Priestia megaterium: one gene and its partner. The protein of the gene in region 2 interacts with the protein of the main gene of each other region in a pairwise test. Links are inferred from orthologs where the notes say so. Each region holds a gene or a part of one and is shown on either strand. Other genes may lie near its edges. The genes, in order: sucA and LIS78_RS01300.

Region 1 (3,701 bases), 2.8 Mb from region 2 along the record:
GCTTCTGCTTTAGAAAAAAAGATTGAGGAAACGGCTGCTTATTTAGAAAAAATGCAAAATTTGTACCAAGTTAAAAAGGTGGATCATTCCATTGCAAATCTGTCGATCATTATGCGCACGATTATGCATTTGAAAGTAGAACTAACTTGGTTCACTCATTTACTCGAAGCGGCGAAAAGCAACAAGCTTACAGAAGTAGATAATGGTTATTTTGAAGACGTTGAAAAAATCGTAGATGAGTTTTAAAAAAAGAAGCAAAACGCTGCTTCTTTTTTTTAATGGTCATAAAATATATTTCAAGCAATTTAATTTTGCCAAAAGCTAGGTCAATAACAATTAATTAACACCTAATTCGACCTTTAATCAGCTTTACTTATAAAACGCTTTCAAAAAGTAGTAAGACTATTAAAAAAGTAAAAAAAATTAAAGAAATATAGCGATTTCATTTTGATTGACGAGTAAAAGAGTGGTAAAATATAAGCAGATATCAGATACACACGCAGTGAGATTTATCACTCGTTGTAAAGATGTCAGACGATAAGGTAATCGACATTCAAAATGGAAAGATTGTTGAGTACGACAATTATTATAACTCGTTGGGGGTTTTATCATGGGTAACGAAACGTCGAATAGAGGGGAGCCTTGGCAAGGATTTTTAGGTCCGAACTATGGCTATGTATTAGAACAGTATGAGTTATATGAAGAGCAGTCAGATCTAGTAGATCCAGAGTTAAAAGAATTATTTGATTATTGGGGTGCTCCTCCATTAAACGAAAGTGAGCAAGTTCAGCAAGCTGAATACGCACAGGCTGCACCTTCAGCTAACACATCTAAAATCGCATCGGCTATTAAGCTAGCGGAAAACATCCGTGCTTATGGTCATCTATACGCATCAATTAAGCCTCTTGAAAGCGAGAAGAAAGATCCTGTCTTGCTTCACTTGGAAGATTACAATTTAACGCAAGAAGATTTGAAATCAATTCCGGTTGACATTTTATGTACAAATGCACCATCACACGTCAAAAATGGTTTAGACGCAATTAACTATTTAACAGATGTCTACACAAAAACCATTGCGTTTGAATTCCATCACGTACATAACATGGAAGAGAATAAGTGGCTGACTGATATGGTCGAGTCAGGTGCTATTTTCCAACCTCTTTCAAATGAGAAAAGAACTTCTATATTAAAGCGTTTAACAGAAGTAGAAGGCTTTGAACAATTTTTACACCGTACATTTGTCGGACAAAAACGCTTTTCTATTGAAGGCGTAGATATGTTAATTCCACTTGTAGATGAACTGATTGCACGCTCAGTGGAAACAAGCCCAAAAACGGTTAATATCGGTATGGCTCATCGTGGGCGCTTAAATGTATTGGCACACGTATTAGGCAAGCCGTATGAAATGATTTTTGCAGAATTCCAGCATGCACCTAACAAGGAATTAGTTCCTTCAGAAGGTTCAATCGGTATCAACTACGGCTGGACGGGAGACGTAAAATATCACCTGGGTGCCGACAAACAAATTAAAGCAGAGAACACAGTTCGAGCTCGTTTGACATTGGCTAGTAACCCTAGTCACTTGGAGTTTGTTAATCCGGTTGTGGAAGGGTTTACAAGAGCGGCTCAAGATGAGCGTGATGTGAATGGATACCCAAAACAAGATGTAAAAAAATCGTTCGCGATTTTAATTCACGGAGATGCTGCGTTCCCTGGTGAAGGTATTGTACAAGAAACGCTGAACTTAAATCAATTGACTGGTTATCAAACAGGTGGAACAATCCACATTATTGCTAACAACATGATTGGATTTACAACAGAAAGCGTCGATTCTCGTTCAACGAAATATGCAAGTGACTTAGCAAAAGGGTTTGAAATTCCCATTGTTCACGTAAATGCGGATGATCCGGAAGCCTGTTTAGCTGCTGCTTACTTTGCTTATGAGTATCGCAGACGCTTTAACAAAGATTTCTTGATTGATTTAATTGGATACCGTCGATTTGGTCACAATGAAATGGATGAACCGTCTGTAACGCAGCCGAAGATGTATGAAATTGTGACAAAACGTCCAACCGTTCGTGCTATGTATGCAAAGCAGCTTGAAGAACAAAATGTAATTCAAAGCGGCCAAGCAGATCAAATTAATGAAGAGTTACAAGCGAAGTTAAAAGCAGCTTATGAGAAAGTACCGCCAAAAGCTGAAAAGCAACATAGAATTATGGAAATGCCACAAGCAGTCTTCAAAGGAATTTCAGATATTGATACATCTGTTACAAAAGAAGAGCTGTTTGAAGTGAATCAAGAGCTAGTGAAATACCCTGAAGGATTTAACGTATTTCCAAAACTTGATCGCATCTTATCTAAACGTGCCAAAGCGTTTGAAGAAAATGAAAGCGTAGATTGGTCATTGGGTGAGGCATTTGCATTTGCTACGATTTTAAGAGACGGCACGCCAATTCGTATTACAGGCCAAGATTCTGAACGTGGTACGTTTGCACATAGACATCTTGTTCTTCATGATCATAAGACAGGGGATGTTTACTCACCACTACACGCAATGAAGAACGTAAGCGCTTCCTTTGATATTCGTAACAGTCCATTATCTGAAGGTTCAGTGCTTGGATTTGAATACGGCTATAATGTATTTGCTCCTGAAACGCTTGTTCTTTGGGAAGCACAGTTCGGTGATTTTGCCAATGCAGGTCAAGTTATTATTGACCAGTTTATTGCAGCAGGCCGTGCTAAGTGGGGACAAAAATCTGGAATGGTCTTATTGCTTCCACACGGCCATGAAGGTCAAGGGCCAGAACACTCAAGCGCTCGTCTAGAACGTTATTTACAGCTAGCTGGAGAAAACAACTGGACAATCGCAAACGTAACAAGCGCTGCACAATATTTCCACTTACTTCGACGACAAGCTGCCATTTTACAGCGCGAAGAAGTAAGACCGCTAGTAGTTATGACACCAAAAAGTTTGCTTCGTAATGCTTTTAGTGTGTCAAACCTTGAAGAGTTTACAAAAGGCTCTTTCCGCTTAGTAGTAGAACAGCCTGGATTAGGCAAAAAAGAAGATGCAGTTGAACGAATCGTTCTGTGCAGCGGAAAAATCAGCAGTGAATTAACGGAACGCTTAAACAAAGCAGAAGATGATAAAGATTGGCTACACGTCCTTCGTCTAGAACAAATTTATCCGTTCCCGAGACGCGTAATTGCTGAAATCTTTGCTCGCTATAAAAATTTAAAAGAGATTGTCTGGTTACAAGAAGAGCCGGAAAACATGGGCGCATGGAACTATGTAGAAGATCGACTTCGTGAAGTAGCACCAGAAGGAGCTACGGTTGACTACATCGGCCGCACAAGACGCTCAAGTCCAGCTGAAGGAGATCCAACAGTTCACAGACAAGAACAAGAACGTATTTTACAAGATGCATTAACTAAAAATGAAATTGCTAACGACGTTGTTACACGATAAGGAAGGGGAATGAACCATGGGAGAGATTAAAGTACCGGAATTAGCAGAATCAATTTCTGAAGGAACAGTTGCACAGTGGCTAAAACAAGTAGGAGATTTTGTTGAAAAAGGCGATTATATCGTTGAACTTGAAACAGATAAAGTTAACGTGGAAATTACAGCTGAAGACTCTGGTGTGCTAACAGAACTTCTTGCTGGTGAAGGCGACACAGTGCAAGTTGGTGAAACA
Region 2 (3,322 bases):
AACACTGTCCACAACGCGAAGCAAAAAGGTGAAGAGATTCTTCCACAAACGCTTGCTGCTAGCTTTCAAGCGAGTGTCATTGATGTGTTAGTAACTAAAACCGTTAAAGCTGCAAAGGAATATAACGTTAAGCAAGTGTTATTAGCAGGAGGAGTTGCTGCTAATAAAGGACTTAGAGCAGCGCTAGAAGAGGCATTTGCACCACTATCAAACATTGATCTTATTATCCCGCCGCTATCTCTATGCACGGATAATGCGGCAATGATTGGAGCAGCAGCAAGTGTACGATTTGCTCAGGGAAAACGTTCAGATATGTCATTAAATGCAAACCCCGGTTTAGACTTGGAAGAGTAAGAGACGAATGAGATTTATTTCTCATTCGTCTTTTTTGTGGATAAAAATGATTTATCAACAATATTCAATAAATTTAGAATTGACTGTGGATAATTATGTGGAAAAGTCCGTGCACTCAGTACACGGACCTGTTATTAACAAGTTTTAATTATGAAAATCAGACAGATATCCACTATTTATTCACAGAGTGGATAAAGCTTGTTCTAAAGCGCATGAACAAGTAAATAGGATGAATAGATACGAAAAAATATAGGCTATTCTTCTAGAAGCAGCTGTAATTCTTCCCACTCTTCCATTAATGTGGATAACTGTGAAGAAATTTTTTCATTTTCACCGTTTAATCTTGATACTTCTTCGTGGTTTTGATAAATTTCAGGGTCACAAAGAAGTTCTTCATTCTCCGCTTGTGCGGCTTCTAATTTGTTTACTTCAGTTTCAATTTCTTCAATGCGGCGTGTTCGCTGCCTCATCAATTTCTTTTGTTCTTTATCTTGTTTATAGGACTGTTTATCTACTTTTACCGTACGTTCTTCGTTTGCTTTTATATTTTCTAATTCTTTGATTTCCTCTATTTCTGCTTTCTTTTCTACATAATAGTCATAATCTCCAAGAAATTCTTCTACCCCTTCAGGAGATAGCTCTGCTATTTTGTTTGCAATACGATTAATAAAATAACGGTCATGTGAAACAAATAATAGAGTCCCTGGGTAATCAATTAACGCATTCTCGAGTACTTGTTTGCTATCTAAATCAAGATGGTTAGTAGGTTCATCTAAAATTAAGAAATTAGCTTTTTGAAGCATAAGCTTCGCAAGAGCCAAACGTGCTTTTTCACCACCGCTAAGCGTCGAAACGATTTTCAGTACATCATCACCTGAAAACAGAAAATTTCCAAGCGCTGTACGAATTTCTTTTTCAGGTTTGGATGGGTAGTCATCCCAAAGCTCATTTAAAACGGTTTTATTAGACGTTAAATTGGCTTGCTCTTGGTCGTAATAACCAACCATTACGTTTGAGCCAAAAGAAATGGTTCCAGTCTTGAAGCTTAGTTTATCCACAATACCTTTTAATAACGTAGATTTCCCAACTCCATTAGGGCCAACCAACGCAAGGCTTTCACCTTTTTTAATCCGAAGGTTTGCCTGCTGAACAATATATTTGTGTTCATCATATCCAATAGACACGTTTTCGAGATTTAAGACTTCATTTCCGCTTTGACGCTCAATTTCAAACGAAAAACTAGCTGATTTTTCGCCTTCGTTAGGTCGATTTATTAACTCCATTCGATCGAGCTGTTTACGTCTGCTTTGCGCACGTTTTGTAGTCGATGCGCGGGCGATGTTTCGCTGAATAAAATCATTCAGTTTTGCGACTTCATCTTGCTGCTTTTCGTACTGACGCAACTCTTTTTCATATCGCTCTGCTTTTTGTACAAGGTATTTAGAGTAGTTGCCCGTGTACTTCACCGTTGTTTTTTGTGTGACTTCATACACTTGATTTACGACTTTATCAAGGAAGTAACGATCGTGTGAAACAATTAAAATAGCTCCTTCATACCCTTGCAGAAACTGTTCCAGCCATGCTAAAGTTTCAATATCTAAGTGGTTGGTAGGCTCATCGAGAATAAGCAAGTCCGGCTTTGTTAAAAGCAGTTTTGCAAGCGCCAAGCGTGTTTTTTGTCCACCGCTCAAGGAGGAAATAGGGGTGCTATAGTCAAAGTTTGAAAAACGGAAACCGTGAAGAATAGATCGTGTATCCGCTTCATATTGATAGCCGCCTAAATCTTTGAACGTTACTTGAAGCTGATCGTACTCTTTGGTTAGTTTTTCGTATTGAACTGAATCATTAAAAATGTCTGGATCGCCCATCTTCGTTTCAAGCGTACGTAATTCTTTTTCCATCTTCTTTAACGGAGCAAAGACAGTCATCATTTCTTCCCATATGGAGAGTGTTGACTCAAGAACTGTATCTTGTCCCATATAATCAATGGAAACACCTTTAGGTTTAATAATTTCTCCGCTGTCATAAGAAAGCTGCTCAGCAATAATTTTTAATAAAGTTGATTTACCAGCACCGTTTCGTCCCACTAGGGCAATGCGGTCTTTTGATTGTACTTCTAACTTTATATTCGATAAAATGGGTTCTGCCCCATAGTATTTTGTAATACCGTTCAATTGTAGAATAATCATTTTTTCACCTCTAGTAGTATATCCATAGTGTATTTTAACATATTTTCAACTACAAGTTCTTCCTACAAGCGTTTGTAATTTGTACAGGGACAAGGACAAATGGTGAAGCGAATGTTTTGATTCATGAAATAAAATGATTTTACGTGCACATTTTATACAGGATACTATGTTAAAATAAGAGATAAGTGCATCTCTGAACTTATATATGATGGATGTAGAAAATCCGTCATGACTAACAAACGAATCCTTTGAAGGGCTAATTGCTTCGTTCTAGCTAACGACTTTAAGTAGTGCTGGATAGACAAAAGCCGTCGGGGTGTGAAGCGGAGTATATATAAAACAAGAGAAAAGAGAGAGAATTGGAAGCGCTACCTCAAAGCGGTTGATGCTTTGTGAAAGGTAATGCAATATGACTTGAAAATGTTAGTAATGACATACATGAACTGAGGGGGTACAACGTGAACACTGAACAATTAAAAATACCACAAGCAACGGCTAAACGATTGCCGCTTTATTATCGTTTTTTAAAAAACTTGCATGCTTCTGGTAAACAGCGTGTTTCGTCAGCAGAGTTAAGTGAGGCAGTGAAAGTTGATTCTGCTACTATTCGTCGGGACTTTTCTTACTTTGGAGCATTAGGGAAAAAGGGATACGGCTACAATGTGAATTATTTACTTACATTTTTCCGTAAAACGTTAGACCAAGATGAAGTAACGAAAGTAGCACTGATTGGCGTGGGGAATCTGGGAACGGCCTTTTTAAATTATAATTTTATTAAA

Evidence for each region.
Region 1: the proteins of LIS78_RS01300 (region 2) and sucA interact in binary tests that used the Escherichia coli proteins (3 or more experiments, as listed by UniProt). The link is inferred for Priestia megaterium from one-to-one orthologs.

Annotation. Positions count from the first base shown.
Region 1 is NZ_CP085442.1:2,988,872-2,992,572, reverse strand. Bases 305-3,672 are described here. They hold sucA (2-oxoglutarate dehydrogenase E1 component), read left to right. Parts: upstream 305-610; coding sequence 611-3,472; downstream 3,473-3,672. Other genes in these bases: odhB (2-oxoglutarate dehydrogenase complex dihydrolipoyllysine-residue succinyltransferase), read left to right, coding at 3,489-3,672. In the rest of the region: LIS78_RS15185 (PadR family transcriptional regulator), read left to right, coding at 1-246; more of odhB, read left to right, coding at 3,673-3,701. UniProt on the Escherichia coli protein: E1 component of the 2-oxoglutarate dehydrogenase (OGDH) complex which catalyzes the decarboxylation of 2-oxoglutarate, the first step in the conversion of 2-oxoglutarate to succinyl-CoA and CO(2).
Region 2 is NZ_CP085442.1:218,095-221,416, forward strand. Bases 77-3,065 are described here. They hold LIS78_RS01300 (ABC-F family ATP-binding cassette domain-containing protein), read right to left. Parts: upstream 2,544-3,065; coding sequence 609-2,543; downstream 77-608. Other genes in these bases: tsaD (tRNA (adenosine(37)-N6)-threonylcarbamoyltransferase complex transferase subunit TsaD), read left to right, coding at 77-354; LIS78_RS01305 (redox-sensing transcriptional repressor Rex), read left to right, coding at 3,002-3,065. Outside these bases: more of tsaD, read left to right, coding at 1-76; more of LIS78_RS01305, read left to right, coding at 3,066-3,322. UniProt on the Escherichia coli protein: Genetic data indicate it may be involved in ribosome assembly or function.